One region of the Streptomyces sp. NPDC037271 genome, then DNA from elsewhere that is predicted to be linked to it. Evidence: riboswitches for the same ligand, from Rfam matches in the RefSeq annotation. Region 1 holds a riboswitch; each other region holds the start of a gene.
The links. A riboswitch is a leader RNA that binds a small molecule or an ion and turns the genes downstream of it on or off. The one in region 1 is predicted to bind cyclic di-AMP.
Positions count from the first base shown of each region.

Region 2: another riboswitch for cyclic di-AMP. It lies ahead of ACZ7G3_RS16625 (transglycosylase family protein); the one in region 1 lies ahead of ACZ7G3_RS14925 (M23 family metallopeptidase).
Region 3: another riboswitch for cyclic di-AMP. It lies ahead of ACZ7G3_RS09105 (C40 family peptidase); the one in region 1 lies ahead of ACZ7G3_RS14925 (M23 family metallopeptidase).
Region 4: another riboswitch for cyclic di-AMP. It lies ahead of ACZ7G3_RS12990 (M23 family metallopeptidase); the one in region 1 lies ahead of ACZ7G3_RS14925 (M23 family metallopeptidase).

Region 1 covers NZ_JBVJVN010000007.1:4,143-7,964, reverse strand. The annotation lists gene ACZ7G3_RS14930 (SGNH/GDSL hydrolase family protein) at 1-533, opposite strand, end outside; gene ACZ7G3_RS14925 (M23 family metallopeptidase) at 738-1,703, opposite strand; cyclic di-AMP (ydaO/yuaA leader) riboswitch at 1,708-1,865, opposite strand; gene ACZ7G3_RS14920 (tyrosine-protein phosphatase) at 2,289-3,086, shown strand; gene ACZ7G3_RS14915 (DUF6126 family protein) at 3,103-3,219, opposite strand; gene ACZ7G3_RS14910 (helix-turn-helix domain-containing protein) at 3,216-3,822, opposite strand, start outside.
Region 2 covers NZ_JBVJVN010000008.1:100,161-103,982, forward strand. The annotation lists gene eno (phosphopyruvate hydratase) at 1-1,103, opposite strand, end outside; gene ACZ7G3_RS16625 (transglycosylase family protein) at 1,457-2,200, opposite strand; cyclic di-AMP (ydaO/yuaA leader) riboswitch at 2,204-2,371, opposite strand; gene ACZ7G3_RS16630 (transglycosylase family protein) at 2,555-3,637, opposite strand; gene ACZ7G3_RS16635 (cytochrome P450 family protein) at 3,783-3,822, opposite strand, start outside.
Region 3 covers NZ_JBVJVN010000003.1:291,173-294,994, reverse strand. The annotation lists gene ACZ7G3_RS09115 (helix-turn-helix domain-containing protein) at 1-719, opposite strand, end outside; gene ACZ7G3_RS09110 (ATP-binding protein) at 934-1,425, shown strand; gene ACZ7G3_RS09105 (C40 family peptidase) at 1,716-2,189, opposite strand; cyclic di-AMP (ydaO/yuaA leader) riboswitch at 2,193-2,335, opposite strand; gene ACZ7G3_RS09100 (ABC transporter permease) at 2,889-3,822, opposite strand, start outside.
Region 4 covers NZ_JBVJVN010000005.1:297,415-301,236, reverse strand. The annotation lists gene ACZ7G3_RS13000 (M16 family metallopeptidase) at 1-364, shown strand, start outside; gene ACZ7G3_RS12995 (M16 family metallopeptidase) at 361-1,749, shown strand; cyclic di-AMP (ydaO/yuaA leader) riboswitch at 1,940-2,104, shown strand; gene ACZ7G3_RS12990 (M23 family metallopeptidase) at 2,117-2,881, shown strand; gene ACZ7G3_RS12985 (GntR family transcriptional regulator) at 3,081-3,776, shown strand.

The DNA.
Region 1 (3,822 bases):
CCCTCGGGTGACAGGTGCAGCCGGTCGGCGTCCCACGCCCTGCGGTCCTGGACGCTCCGCAGCGACCACAGGTCGAGGACGGGACAGCCGTAGCGGTCGGCGACGGCACGGACGTGTCCGTTGTACGTGGCGATCTTGCCGCGCAGATGCTTGAGGACGGGCACCCCACGGGTGTCGAAGCCGGTCGTCACGAGGACGGTGCCGGCCACGGCGGTCAGCGCGGCCACCGCCCGCTCGAACCGCTCCGCCACCTCGTCGGGATCGGTGCCGGGCCGGATGATGTCGTTGCCGCCCGCCGCGAAGGAGACCAGGTCCGGCGCGAGTTCGGCGACGCGCGGGACCTGTTCCGCCACGATCTGGTCGAGCAGCCTGCCGCGCACGGCGAGGTTGGTGTACCTGAAGTCGCCCTCGGGGCGTCGGTCGGCGAGCAGTACGGCGAACCGGTCGGCCCAGCCGACGAACGCCCCGTCGGGTCCGGGGTCGCCGACGCCCTCGGTGAAGCTGTCCCCCACCGCCACGTACGACCCGATCACTTCTCTGCTGTCACTCTTCGAATCGTCTGCCACGTCGGCCCATGATTCACCTCGGAATGTGACCTACGCGACCGTAGAAAGGGTTGACGGGCGGTGAGAAAGACCACTCCTAAAGTGTTCACCAATTCAGGAATACACCGAAGGCCGGACCCGGGGATCGGGGTCCGGCCTTCGGTCGCGCGGGGGCTGTGCCCGAAACCGTCGTCAGAGGGAGACGCCGTGCGAGCGCAGGTACGCGATCGGGTCCACGTCCGAGCCGTAGTCCGGCGTGGTGCGGATCTCGAAGTGCAGGTGCGGGCCGGTCACGTTGCCGGTGGCACCCGAGAGACCGACCTGCTGACCCGCCGTCACGGACTGCCCGGCGGAGACGGAGAGCGAGGACAGGTGGGCGTACTGGGCGTAGTGGCCGTCGGCGAGCTGGATGACGACCTGGTTGCCGTACGCTCCGCCCCAGCCGGCGGAGACGACGGTGCCCGCGCCGACGGCCTTGAGCGAGGTGCCGGTCGGGACGACGAAGTCCGTGCCGGTGTGGTAGCCGCTGGACCACATGCTGCCGGTCTGGTGGTACGGGGTGCCGACGCTGCCGCCGGGGACGGGCGAGGTGAAGCCGCTGGTGGCGCCGGCGGACTGGCCGCTCGTGTCCGAGGAGTCCGAGGACGAGGTCTGCGCGGCGTCCGACGACTTCTCGGACGACTCGGACTTCCCTGCCGACGACTTCTGCGGCGCGGCGGGCTTCTCGGCCGCCGGCTTCTCCGACTCGGCGGAGGACGACGGGGCCGACGCCTTGGCGGCCTGCCCGCTGATCGAGAGCTTCAGGCCGGGGTGGATCAGCGAGGGGTCCGAACCGACGGCCTCGCGGTTGTCCGAGTACAGCTTCTTCCAGCCGCCGTCGACGTCCTGCTCGTCGGCGATCCTCGAGAGGTAGTCACCGCTCTTCACCGTGTACGTCCGCGCGTCCGCGTTCTTCTCGGCGCTGCCTCCGGCGGCCTTCTTCGCCGTCGTCGGGACGGACTGCACGGCCTGCCCGGAAACGGACTGCGCGGGAGCGGCGTGGGCAGCGGCGGCGCCCATCAGCGGGAGCGCGAGCGCGGCGCCCCCGGTTCCGGCGACGGCGATGGTGCGGGTCAGGCGCATGGTCCTGGTACGGCGGTGCTTACCCTTCGCGGGCATGACGAATTCCTCTCCGGCGCCTGCGAGGTGAGCTGTCGGGTGCGGGCTGGAGATGCCCGGCCGCGCCGAGACGCGGCTTTACCCCGAGCCGTTCCGGGAACCGGAACAGGCAGTCGTACCTGTGGGTCCCCCGCTCCTGCCGTGTACGGGTGGTGGGTGGGTGCGGGCTCCGGTCGGCGGCAGGATTAGGCGTCCGTCCGGATCGGTGGTGAACGTAAGGGACCAGGACGCGCAGGGACAAGCGAGGGGTTCCATTGACAGGTGTTCCGATTGATCCTTTACGGGAATCACCGGTCACCCTCCGTCGATTCGCGGAGCGCCGTCTCACGTAAACCGCCTTGAAAACCGGCCTGATTACGTGAGCATGACGAGCAACGCACGGTCACGGATATGACGCTGCTCACGCGGCGCCTCGCCACCCTCTCTCATTTCAGCGCTAGTTGGAATGAAAGCGCTAATTCGGACAGAAGGCTTAGGAATGGCGTAGTCGGACGGCTGAAACGCCGAGGCTCCAGGACCGTGCCGTATCGTCGAGTGGTGCCTGTCGGCGAGCGGCGTCGACGGGGCGGAGTGGGAGGAGTCCCCGTGACGCAGCAGGTCCCGTCGACCGAACCCGAACTGGCCGGTGTGCGCAACTTCCGTGACGTGGGCGGACTGCCGACCGTGGACGGGCGGCGAGTGCGGCAGGGGGTGCTGTTCCGCAGCGGTCACCTGGCGCACGCCACCGGTGAGGACGCCGCGTTCCTCGCCTCGCTGGGCCTGCACACCATCTTCGACTTCCGCAACGCGGCCGACCAGAAACTCGAAGGCCCGGACGTCGAGCTTCCGGGCGTGCGCAATGTGAACCTGCCGCTGAGCGATCCGGCCGACGGCGCCGAGTTCTGGAAGATGGTCCGCGACGGGGACCTCGACCAGCTGCGCGAGATCCTGGCGGACGGCAAGGGCGCCAACCGGATGATCGACTCCTACCGCATGATCATCAAGGAGCGCACGGCGGAGCACTCCCGGGTGCTGCACGCGCTCGCCGAGGACAGCGTCCCCGCCCTGATGCACTGCGCGGCCGGCAAGGACCGCGCGGGCCTGTCGATCGCCGTCACCCTGCTCGCTCTGGGCGTCGAGCGCGAGGCCGTCGTCGACGACTACCTGAAGTCCAACGCCGCGCACCGCCGCTACAAGGTACGCCGCAGCAGCTCCGCCGCCTCGGCCTACTCCCCCGAGGTCATGGAGCTGCTCAGCCCCCTGTTCGACGCGCGGGCCGAGTACCTTGCGGCGGCCTTCGAGACCGTCGAGGAGACCTGGGGCGGCGTCGACGCGTACCTGGAGAAGGGCCTGCGGATCACCCCGGAGACCCGGGAGCGGCTGCGCGAGCGGATGCTGGACTGAGGCATCCGCTCACCCGCTACTTGGCGCCGACCTCGAAGAGCAGGTAGATGAAGGCCGCGAAGACGTGGCCCACGATGAGGTAGATGAAGAGCCGCACCCACAGGGCGCGCGGGAACTTCTCCTGCAGATTCATGGCATCTCTCCTAGGGTCGGGTGGATCGCGGTGGTGGCCGGTCCCAGGCACAGCGCCGCCGTCGGGCTCTGCAGCAGGGTGTGGACGAAAAGCAGTTCGACCCCGTCGGCGTCCTGGGCGGCGATCCGGTGCGGGGTCAGCGAGTCGAAGTGCGCGCTGTCGCCCGGAGCGAGCCGGTGCACGGTGTCCCCGAGGCGCAGTCGCAGCCGGCCCCGCAGGACGTGGAGCCACTCCTCGCCGGGGTGCACCCGCACGATGTCGCCCTGCGAGCCGTGCGGCACATGGACGCGCAGGGCCTGCATACCGCGGCCGGCCCCGCCGGCCTGCCAGTACGTCCAGCCGCCCGCGAACGTCGGTTCCATGGCGTCCGCGCGCACGACGGCGTCCCGGTCCACCGCCGTCTCACCGAGCAGCTCCGACACGGTCGTACCGTAGATGCGGGCGAGGGAGAGCAGCATCGGCAGCGAGGGCTGACGCTGCCCGGTCTCCAGGCGGGAGAGATGGGCGGGCGACAGCCCGGCGGCGCGGGCCGCCGCCTCGAGGGTGAGGGCGGCCCTGCGCCGCAGGGCACGCAGCTGCGGTGCCACGACGGACACCGCGTCC
Region 2 (3,822 bases), on a different contig from region 1:
GTCTCGCCGGAACGGTGGGACATCATGCACTTGAAGCCGTTGCGCTGGGCCAGCTCGACGGCGTCCAGGGTCTCGGTCAGCGAACCGATCTGGTTGACCTTGACCAGCAGGGCGTTGGCGGCGCTCTCCTCGATGCCGCGGGCCAGGCGCTCCGGGTTGGTGACGAACAGGTCGTCGCCGACGATCTGGACCTTGTCGCCGAGCTTGCCGGTGAGCACCTTCCAGCCGTCCCAGTCGTCCTCGAACAGCGGGTCCTCGATGGAGACCAGCGGGTACGCCTCGACCAGCTCGGCGTAGTACTCGGTCATCTCGGCGGCCGTGCGCTCCTTGCCCTCGAAGGTGTAGGAGCCGTCCTTGTAGAACTCGGACGCGGCGACGTCGAGCGCGAGGGCGATCTGCTCGCCGGGGGTGTAGCCGGCTTCCTTGATGGCCTCGAGGATGAGGTCGAGGGCCTCGCGGTTGGAGCCGAGGTTCGGGGCGAAGCCGCCCTCGTCGCCGAGGCCGGTGGCCAGGCCCTTGCTCTTCAGGACCTTCTTCAGGGTGTGGTAGACCTCGGCGCCCCAGCGCAGGGCCTCGGAGAAGGACTCCGCGCCGATCGGGGCGATCATGAACTCCTGGATGTCCACGTTCGAGTCGGCGTGCGACCCGCCGTTCAGGATGTTCATCATCGGCACCGGCAGCAGGTGCGCGTTGGGGCCGCCCAGGTAGCGGAAGAGCGGCAGGTCGCTGGCCTCGGAGGCGGCGTGGGCGACGGCGAGCGAGACGCCGAGGATGGCGTTGGCGCCGAGCGAGCCCTTGTTGTCGGTGGCGTCCAGGTCGAACATCGCCTGGTCGATCAGGCGCTGCTCGGTGGCGTCGTAGCCGACGAGCTCCGGGCCGATCTGCTCGATGACGGCCAGGACGGCCTTCTCGACGCCCTTGCCCAGGTAACGGTTGGAGTCGCCGTCACGGAGTTCGATGGCCTCGAAGGCGCCGGTGGAGGCGCCGGACGGAACGGCGGCACGACCCGTGCTGCCGTCGTCGAGGCCGACCTCGACCTCGACCGTGGGGTTGCCTCGGGAGTCCAGGATTTCCCGGGCTACGACGACGTCGATGGACGGCACGAGCATCTCCTTCTTCAATGTGACGCTTCGGTGTGACGCGCGGGTCCACAGGACCGCAGCGGCTCTGCGGGACCGAGCCTAACCGGCTCCGGGCGATCGGCCAGCCGATGGCCCACCCGCTGGACAGAACCGAGAGTAAATTGTTTCCGAACGGAACAAAGACGTTTCCGCAAACCCGGCCGGATTCGGGGGCGGGAACGGAGCCGGGATCAGGGCGGGAACGGAGTGCGGGGTCAGGGCGGGAACGGAGTGCGGGGTCAGGGTGGAACGGAGTGCGGGGTCAGGGCATGAAAATCCCGCTCCGGCGCGTACGGGGGAACACGCGCCGGAGCGGGAGCAAGGGGAGCTGCTGCCTACTTCAGGTGCAGCTGCTGGCCCGGGTAGATCAGGTCGGCGTCGTCGACGATGTCGTCGTTCAGCTTGAACAGCTCGGCCCAGCCGCCCTCGACGTCGTGCTCCTGGGCGATCGAGCTGAGGGTGTCGCCCGTGACCACCTTGTACTCGCCGTCGCCCTTCTCGACCTTCTTGCCGGTCGGGGTGGTGACGGTCTTCTCGGCGGCCGGACGCTCGGCGGAGCGGGAGGCCTTCTGCTCGGCGGAGCGGTCGGCGCCGGAGCCGCCGCCCTGGCTCTGCGCGCTCTCGGAGCTGCCGGAGTTCTGGGAGGAGCCGGAGCCCTGGGAGGAGCCGCTGTCCTGGCTCTCACCGGAGCCGCCGCCGGTGTACGCGGCGTTCGACAGGCCGGTGCCGCAGACCGGCCAGGCGCCCTTGCCCTGGCCCGCGAGCACCTTCTCGGCGATCTCGATCTGCTGCGCCTTGCTGGCCTGGTCCGCGGTCGCGGCGTACTGCGTGCCGCCGTAGCCGGCCCAGGTGGAGGCGGAGAACTGCAGGCCGCCGTAGTAGCCGTTGCCGGTGTTGATGGACCAGTTGCCGCCGGACTCGCACTGGGCGACGGCGTCCCACTCGGACGCGGTGGCGGCGGAGGCGTTGCCGGCCGCCATCAGCGGGGCGGCGACGGCGGCACCGGTGACACCGGCGACGGCGATGACACGGGTGGCCTTGGACGGACGGCGGTGCTTGCCCTTGCCGGAAAACAGCATGGTTGATCCCCTCACCGACGCCTGCGAGGTGAGCTGTCGGGTTCGGGCCGGTTGAGTTGCCCGGCCGGGTTCCTCGCGGAACTCGGCTCCACCCCTAGCCGCTCCGGTTCAACTGCCCCGGTGCGGCACTTACCTTGGGTCCCCCGCTCCTGCCTTCGGCGCTTGACGCGACGACTGTTCCCGGACGGCCGCTGGCAGGATTAGGCGTTGCGGCAGCCGGGGCCCGCGATGACGGGCGGTCATGACCGTAGTCACGCGCTCCGCGGATTTACAAAGACGATCACGGCTTCTGAGACCTATCTCTCACGAGATCCAAAACGGACATACGATCTCTAACCGTGACGCGAACTCCCCCTACTTTTCGCCCGATTCGCCCGCGACCGTGAGCGTCTGACCGGGCAGGATGTGGTCGGGGTCGGCACCGACGACCTCCTTGTTGCCGGCGTAGAGCGAACGCCAGCCGCCGTCCAGCTCAAGAGAGTCGGCGATGCCCCACAGGCTGTCGCCGGAACGCACGGTGTACGAGCCGTCCACGGCCTGGCGCGCGTCACCCTCACCGCGCGAGGCGTGCCGCCCCGACGACTCGCCCGTACGGCCGTCCACCGCCCCCTCGTCGGCACTGCCGCCCCGGTGCCGGCCCGCGCCGGACTCCTCCGTGTCGGTGAGGGCCGAAGAGCCGTCACTCCGCCCCGGCTTGTCCGATTCGCCGGCTTCCTGGGAGGTCGTGGGTGAAGCGCCGGTGTTCTGCGGTTCACCGCTCTCCGTGGACCCGGAGCCGGGGGACGTGTCGGACTTGGTCGAATCGTCCCCGCTGTCCGACGAAGGGTCAGCGGAGGGCGAGGAGGACGAGGAAGGGGACGAGGGAGAGGAAGGAACCGAAGGGGACGCCTCGGACGTGGGATCCGCCGGCTCCGTCGAACCGGACGAGCCGGACGCACCGGACGAGCCGGTCGAGCCGGACGCACCCGAGAGTCCGGGAAGGCCCGACGGCTCTTCCGAGGTGTCCGATCCCTCCGACGAGCCGTCACCCGCCGCACCCGAGCCACCGCCGGCGGACGCCGAGTCGTCACCCAGGCCCGCGAGCAGACCGCACGTCGGCCAGGCGGCGATGCCCTGGTCCGCGTGTATCTTCTCGGCGACTCTCACCTGCTGGGAGCGGCTGGCCTGGTCGGCGCTGGGCGCGTACTCCATGCCGCCGTACTGCTCCCAGGCGTCCTGGGACAGCTGGAGGCCGCCGTAGTACCCGTTGCCACTGTTCTGGCTCCAGGCGCCGCCGGTCTCGCACTCGGCGACCCGGTCCCAGCTCGCCCCGTCGGCCGCGTGGGCGCCGGTGGCGCCGAGGAGCGGGATCGCGATGGCGGAGCCGGTCACTCCGGCGGCGACGACCAGGGCGGGAGCCTGGCGGGGGCGGCGGTGACGACCGTTCCCGGAGAGCATGCGACGACCTTTCACGAGACAACGGGGACCGCGCGACGGGTGGTGCTCGGGGCGCCACGCTGAATCGTGAACGTATAGGCAGATGATCGCTTGTCACAAGTTCATGCCGCGTAGATCACGTGAAGATCACAGAGTTGAGCGCGTGTCACCTTTGCGTCGACGGCGGGCCGTCGTCGGCCGACGAC
Region 3 (3,822 bases), on a different contig from region 1:
AGAACAACCACGTCCAGATCAGAAGTGCTCGAAAAGGAGAAGATTACGAAAGGCCCGGTGACACCGATGTGCGCCCCGGCGGCGAAGGGCAGGACCTGGAGCCGGACATGGGGAAGGCGCGCGGCATCGACCAGCCGCGCCAGCTGACGGGACATCACTCCGGGCCCGCCCACCTCCCGGCGCAGCACCGACTCGTCCAGGACCGCGCTCAGCTCCAGTGGCGGCTGCGCCCGCAGGACGTCCTGCCGGGCCAGTCGCACCTCCACCAGGGTGTCCAGCCGCTCCTCCGGGAGCCCGTCCACCGCGGCACGCGTCACCGCGCGGGCGTACTCCGGCGTCTGCAGCAGACCGGGGACCACGGTGGTCTCCAGTGTGCGCATCGCGCTCGCCTGGGACTCCAGGCTGATGAAGTCACGGTAGGTCGGCGGCAGCACCCCTCGGTAGGCGTGCCACCAGTGGTTCCGGCCGCCCGCGTCGTCGGAGCCCGCCAGCATCACCAGCAGCTCCCGCAGCTGCTCGTCGTCCACGCCGTAGGCGTCCAGCAGTAACCGCACGTCGGCCGGTTTCGCCCCGCTCGTCCCGGTCTCGATCCGGCTGACCTTCGACTGGTGCCAGCCCACCAGCCGGGCCGCCTCGCCGCTGGTGATACCCGCCGACGTGCGCTGGGCGCGCAGTTCCGCGCCCAGCTTCCGGCGGCGCACCACGGGGCCGTGCTGCATGGGCCACTCCTCTACTCCTTATGAGCCGCCCAAATACGCTCTGCCGTCGCAGAGTTCACCGCATCGAGCGACAGATATATGCAGATCTTGGTGGATCGCCGCCCTTACCGGGCCTGGTGGTGGCAGTCTGACGGCAAAGCACCAGTCCGGGACCGTACTCGAACCATCCGCTCCGTGTCCGGCTGCGGTCCCGTGGGAAAGGGACGACGTCGCCATGGCAGACCATCTGGAAGCATCCGTCACTCTGCCGAGCGATCCCGCCTCGGTGGCCGCCGCGCGTACCTATGTGGTCGGCACGCTGGTGGAGTGGGGCCTGCCGGCGGACACCGAGGTGTCCGAAACCGTCCGGCTCATCGTCTCCGAGCTGACCACCAACGCGGTCCAGCACACGCTCGGACAGTCACCCACCTTCACGGTGGACCTCGTGCTCGACCGCGACGAGCGACTGCGCATCGGCGTCACCGACAGCCATCCGGGGTTTCCCAAGCGTCTGCCCGCCGCCGTCCAGCAGGACAACGGCCGCGGCATGGTGATCATCCGCTGGCTGACGGCGGAGTGCGGCGGCAAGCTGAGGGTGCGGCGCACGCGCGAGGGCGGCAAGACCGTCTTCATCGAACTGCCCTGGACGCCGCCGAGCAGTCCGGTGCCGCCCGAGCCGGCCACGGCCGTGGGGCGGGTCGCGGGACGGCAGGAGCCCGAACGGTGAGGCGCCGGCGGCACTCGCCGCGAGTCTGTTCCGTGTGAGCGTCGAGGGCAGTACCGAACCGCCGCACGTGCGCGTGTGGGAGCGCGGGGCGTGCGGGGCGCGGGGCCGTCCCCGACCGGCACATCGACGGGGCGGCCGACGTCGCCAGGGCCGCCGGACCGGCGGCCTCGGCGCGTCGGGTGGGGGCAGGGCCGGTACGGGTACCGGCACAGCGCGTCGAAGCGGGGACCCGCCGAGGCCGTGGGCGGGCCGTGCCAGGAGACCCCGCCCTTCCGGGCGAGGATCGGACGTCAATTGACCCGGCCGTACCAGACGCTGCCGGTCCAGATCTTCTGCAGACGGACCACGTCCCCGGTCTTCGGGGCGTGCCAGATCCTGCCCTTCCCGGCGTAGATGCCGACGTGGTAGACGCTGCTGCCCGAGTGGAAGAAGACGAGGTCGCCGACCTTGCGGTTCTTGGCGGAAATATGACGGGTCTTGTTGTACTGCTGAGCCGCGGTGCGCGGCAGCTTCTTACCGGCCTTCTTGAACGAATACAGGGTCAGCCCGGAGCAGTCGAACCTGCGTGGTCCGACGGCGCCCCACTTGTACGGTGAACCCTTCTTGGAGGCCGCGATCTTGAGGGCCTTCGCCGCATAGGTCGCCGCGGCCGCCTCGGAGGCGGCACCGGGGACCACGACGGATCCGCCGATCGCGGCGAGGGTGAGGGCCGAGGCCGTACCGGCACGGGCCATCAGCGACGGGACACGATTGAGCGCAGACATGCGCAACCCTTCGTCAGCCGCCTGTGAAGGATGACCTGTCGGATTCGGGCTGGCGAAGTTGCCCGGCCGCACGAGTGCGGCTTCACCCCAAGGGCTGCTCGGCCCGGTTTCTCTCTCGGAGACGACCGTTCCGGCGACCCGTCGTGCTCGGGTCCTCCACTCCTGCCGATCCACTCCTGTCGACCGGTCGTCCGGGCGGCGGCAGGACTCGGCGTCCGCCCGGACCGCCCCGCCGCTGCGGCGAGGGCTTGTCGTCAGTCACGGATCTTGTCTCGCCCAGTGGGAGAATCCCAACGGAACGTGCCCTTTGTGTTGTTACACGCCACTCGCCCGTTCGGGTGGACACCTCCGCGTTCGAGTCACCGCCGGGGGTGGTGACGAGCCCGGGACCAGCGGCGGAGCGGCTCGTTCCGCCGCGTGAGCAGCAGCGGTCGCGCAACTTCGGCCGGTCGGAAATCGAGGGTGTTCCTACGCCGAAAGGGGGTACGCCGTTTGGTCCGTTTCGGCCGCCGGCGCGTCAACTGCCGGAACACGGCGGAAGGCTGACGCGCGCCGCCCGCCGTTCACCGTCCCGCACGCGCGGCGCCCGGGCCAGGGTGCCGGCGTGCACTCCGGCCCTGACGCACCGGTGCGCACGGCGGCCGGGCCGGGGCCCCGTACCGTGGCGGGGTCCGCGGCCCGGTCGTGCACGGCCGGGGATCAGGCGGCCGGGGCCGGGGCCCGGTCGGGCGCCGGTGAGGCGCCGGGTGCGCGCTGTCGCAGTGCGCCGCCGAGCAGGACCGCGCCCAGGCCCAGCAGGGACCACCACGTGAGCGTGAGCGCGGGGCCGGTGGCCGCGGCGCCCTCGAAGAAGGACACCGAGCGCAGGAGCGAGCCGCCCGCGCCCGGCGGCAGCCACTGGCCGATCGCGCCGGCCGGCCGGGGCAGCATCTCCGGCGCCGAGGACGCGCCGGAGAAGGGGTTGCCCAGCAGCATGATCACGGCCGCGCCCAGCCCGACACCCGCGCGCCCGAGCAGCGCCCCGAGCCCGGCGACGCCCGCGCCCGCGGCCAGGGCCGACAGCCCGAACACGCCGGCCACGGCCCACCAGTCACCGGTGACCACCCCGAGCCAGCTGTGCGCGACCACCGCCGCGACCGCGCCTGTCGACGCGGCGGCGCCGGTCACCGCGACGGCCGCTCGCACGCCGCGCAACCCCAGCAGGGTCACCACGGCGCCGGTCGCGATCCCGGCCAGTGCGAGCGGCAGCACGCTCGCGCCCAGGGCCGCGCCGCGCGGATCCGCCTCGGGGGCGGGCACCACATCGACCACCTGGACCGGCGTCCCCGTGGCGGAGGCCTGCCCGGTCACCGCCTGCTGCAGCAGCTGGGCCACGGAGGGGCTCGCCGCGGACGCCGTGAGCAGCTTCGTGCCCCGGTCGCCGGCGACCACCGCGCCGTACACGGTCCGGTCCTCGACGGCGTCGCGGGCCGCGGCCCCGTCGGCGTAGCGGTGGATCTCGAAGGCGTCCTCGCGCTGGGTGAGCCGCTGCTCCACCTGCGTGATCGCGGCGGGCGGTCCCGCCACGCCGAGCGGCAGATCGCGGGCGGACGTACGGGCGGCCGGCCAGGCGAAGGCGCACAGTGCCAGTGCC
Region 4 (3,822 bases), on a different contig from region 1:
CGCCATCGACGAGGAGCTCGCCCGGTTCGCGGAGGAGGGGCCCACGCCGGAGGAGATGGAGCGCGCCCAGGCCCAGTTGGAGCGCGAGTGGCTGGACCGCCTGGGTACGGTCGCGGGCCGCGCCGACGAACTGTGCCGGTACGCCGTCCTCTTCGGCGACCCGCAGCTCGCCCTCACCGCCGTGCAGCGAGTGCTCGAGGTGACGGCAGAGGAGGTCCAGGAGGTCGCCAAGGCACGCCTGCGTCCCGACAACCGCGCGGTGCTCGTCTACGAGCCCACGGCCCCCGCCGACGCCGACGACAACGCCGACGACAACGACGCCGACACGAACGCCACCGACGAGAACGAGGAGGCGGCCAAGTGACCGAGCTCGCCACCATGGAATTCCACCCTCAGCCGCAGGCCGGCGAGCCCAAGCCGTGGGCGTTCCCGGCCCCGGAGCGCGGCAGTCTCGACAACGGCCTGACGGTGCTGCGCTGCCACCGCCCCGGCCAGCAGGTCGTCGCTGTCGAGGTCAATCTGGACGCACCCCTGGACGCCGAACCGGCCGGCCTCGACGGCCTCGCCACGATCATGGCGCGCGCCTTCTCCGAGGGCACCGACAAGCACTCCGCCGAGGAGTTCGCCGCCGAGCTGGAGCGCTGCGGCGCCACCCTCGACGCACACGCCGACCACCCCGGCGTCCGGCTGAGCCTGGAAGTGCCCGTCTCGCGTCTCGCCAAGGCCCTCGGCCTGGTCGCCGACGCCCTCCGGGCGCCCGCGTTCGCGGACAGCGAAGTCGAGCGGCTGGTCCGCAACCGGCTCGACGAGATCCCGCACGAGCTGGCCAACCCGGCACGCCGCGCGGCCAAGGAGCTCTACAAGGAGCTGTTCCCGGCCGGGACGCGCATGTCGCGCCCGCGTCAGGGCACCGAGGAGACGGTCGCGCGCATCGACTCCGCGGCCGTACGCGCCTTCTACGAGAAGCACGTCCGGCCCGCCACGGCCACCGCGGTGGTCGTCGGCGACTTCACCGGCGTCGACCTCGACGCGCTGCTCGGTGACACGCTGGGCGCGTGGACCGGCTCCGCCGCCGAGCCGCGTCCCGTGCCGCCGGTGACCGCCGACGACAGGGGCCGGGTCGTCATCGTGAACCGCCCCGGAGCCGTCCAGACGCAGCTGCTGATCGGTCGCACCGGCTCCGACCGGCACGACCGCGTGTGGCCCGCCCAGGTGCTCGGCGCCTACTGCCTCGGCGGCACCCTCACCTCGCGCCTGGACCGCGTCCTGCGCGAGGAGAAGGGCTACACCTACGGCGTGCGGTCGTTCGCACAGGTCCTGCGTTCCGCGCCCGACGGCACGGGCGCCGCCCTGCTGGCCATCAGCGGCTCCGTCGACACCCCCAACACGGGTCCCGCGCTGGAGGACCTGTGGACGGTGCTGCGGAAGGTCGCGGAGGGCGGGCTCACCGACGCCGAGCGCGACGTCGCCGTGCAGAACCTGGTCGGTGTGGCGCCGCTGAAGTACGAGACGGCTGCGGCCGTGGCGAGCACGCTGGCCGACCAGGTCGAACAGCACCTGCCGGACGACTACCAGGCCACGCTCTACCGCCAACTCGCCGTCACGGGAACCGTGGAGGCCACGGCGGCGGTCGTGAACGCCTTCCCGGTGGACCGTCTGGTGACGGTCCTCGTCGGCGACGCGGCGCAGATCAAGGAGCCCGTCGAGGCCCTCGGCATCGGTGAAGTGACCGTCGTGGCGGCCGAGTAGCGGCACGCGCGCGGGGCGGCCCTGGTGACCACAGTGTCACCAGGGCCGCCTTTTGTCCGAATTGCGGGGCTGACTGACCGTCTGCCCTGTGGCGTGCGCTACAAAACGCCTGTTGCGTTTGAGGATTGAAGACACCCCGTTTAGCGTCGTCCGGGCTGTTCGTCAGGCAGTGCGCCGCACCCGCGGCACCGGACAGCCATCGCCGAGTCCCCGTACGGCGCGAGCCAGGGGAGCCGGGGACCCATCGCAGTCCCTGGGGTGAATCGGACGCCCGCGCGTGCAGCGAGGGGGTCCGTAGGAGACCTTCCTGCTCCGAACCCGTCAGCTAACCCGGTAGGCGAGAGGGAAGGAAAGGACCAGCCTCCACATGGCGTTCACGCGCGCCACCGGCAAGCACCGCCGACCCAGCCGGATGCACCGCACCACCGCCCACGCGGCGGGCGTCGCGGCCCTCGCCACCACCGGTGTCGTCGGCACCCTCGCCGCTCCGGCGCTCGCCGCCGAGTCCGAGGCGGAGCAGAGCGGACTCACCCCGGTCGTCACCATCGGCGACGCCGTGGCCGACGAGATCGACGCCCAGGCCACCGCGCAGAAGCGGGCCGCGCTGGACGCCGCCGCCCGTGAGGCGGCCCAGGAGGCCGCACGCGAGCGGGCCGCCGAGGCGGCCGAGGAGGCACGCGAGGCCAAGGAGCGCGCCGCGCGCGAGGCGGAGCGCGAGCGCCTCAACACCTTCGTGTCGCCGATCACCGCCTCCTACGTCTCCACCGCCTACCAGGCCGGCAGCTCCCTGTGGTCCTCGGGCAGCCACACCGGCATCGACTTCCACGCCGCGAGCGGCACCTCCGTGCACGCGGTCGGCGTCGGCACCGTCGTCGAGGCCGGCTGGGGCGGGGCGTACGGCAACCAGGTCGTGATCAGGATGCACGACGGCACGTACACGCAGTACGGCCACCTGTCCTCCATCGGCGTCTCGGTCGGCCAGGCGGTCGCCCCCGGTCAGCAGATCGGTCTCTCCGGCGCCACCGGCAACGTCACCGGAGCCCACCTGCACTTCGAAGCCCGTACGAGCCCCGAGTACGGCTCGGACATGGACCCCGTCGCCTATCTCCGCTCCCACGGTGTGAACATCTGACGGCGGACGGCACGGCACTCGAACGCCCCGGCTCCCGAGCCGGGGCGTTCGCATTTCCACGGGTGACCCAGGCGTCGCCGCTGTCCAAAAGATGACCAGGAAATCCGCCCCGCCGTCGGAATATCCGCCCGGCTGGCCTAGAGTCACTGCTCACGCGTCAATCGTCGACGTTTCACGGGGATCAAGGCGGAGGTCGGGCATGCGTATTCCGGCGCACTCGGTGTGCACGGCGATCCGGGACGACATCGTCGCCGGCGTCCACGGGCGCGGCAGTCGGCTCACCGAGGAACTGCTCGCCCGCCGTTACGGAGTCTCCCGCGTCCCGGTCCGTGAGGCCCTGCGCACGCTGGAGGCCGAGGGCTTCGTGGTGACCCGGCGGCACGCGGGCGCGTGCGTGGCGGAACCCGGCGAACAGGAGGCCGCCGACCTGTTGGAGGCCCGTACGCTCCTCGAACCCCTCGGCGCCTCCCGGGCCGCCCGGCGCCGTACCGAGGCCCACCTCAAGGTACTGCGCGGACTGGTCAGGCTGGGTCAGGAGCGGGCCAGGCAGGGCAACAGCGATGATCTGCGCTCCCTGGGCGGCTGGTTCCACGACACCCTCGCCCAGGCCGCGGGCAGCCCCTCCCTGACGGCGCTGCTGACCCAGCTGCGCCACAAGATCGCCTGGATGTACACCGTGGACGCGCCGGCCGGACCCGTGGAGTACTGGGCGGAGCACGGTGCGATCGCCGACGCGGTGGCCCGGGGCGACAGCGAGCGCGCGCGGGCGCTCATGATGCTGCACACCGAGCGGTCGACGCCGGGATACCGGCTGCGATTCGCTTCCGACGGCGAACGGACAAGGCGTGTGAGGAAATCGCAACGTGCCGTAAACACGTCGAGCCTGCGGGCTTAACGCGAGGGCCGTATACAAAGAGAGGGTAAGAGTAATTCGAGGAGTC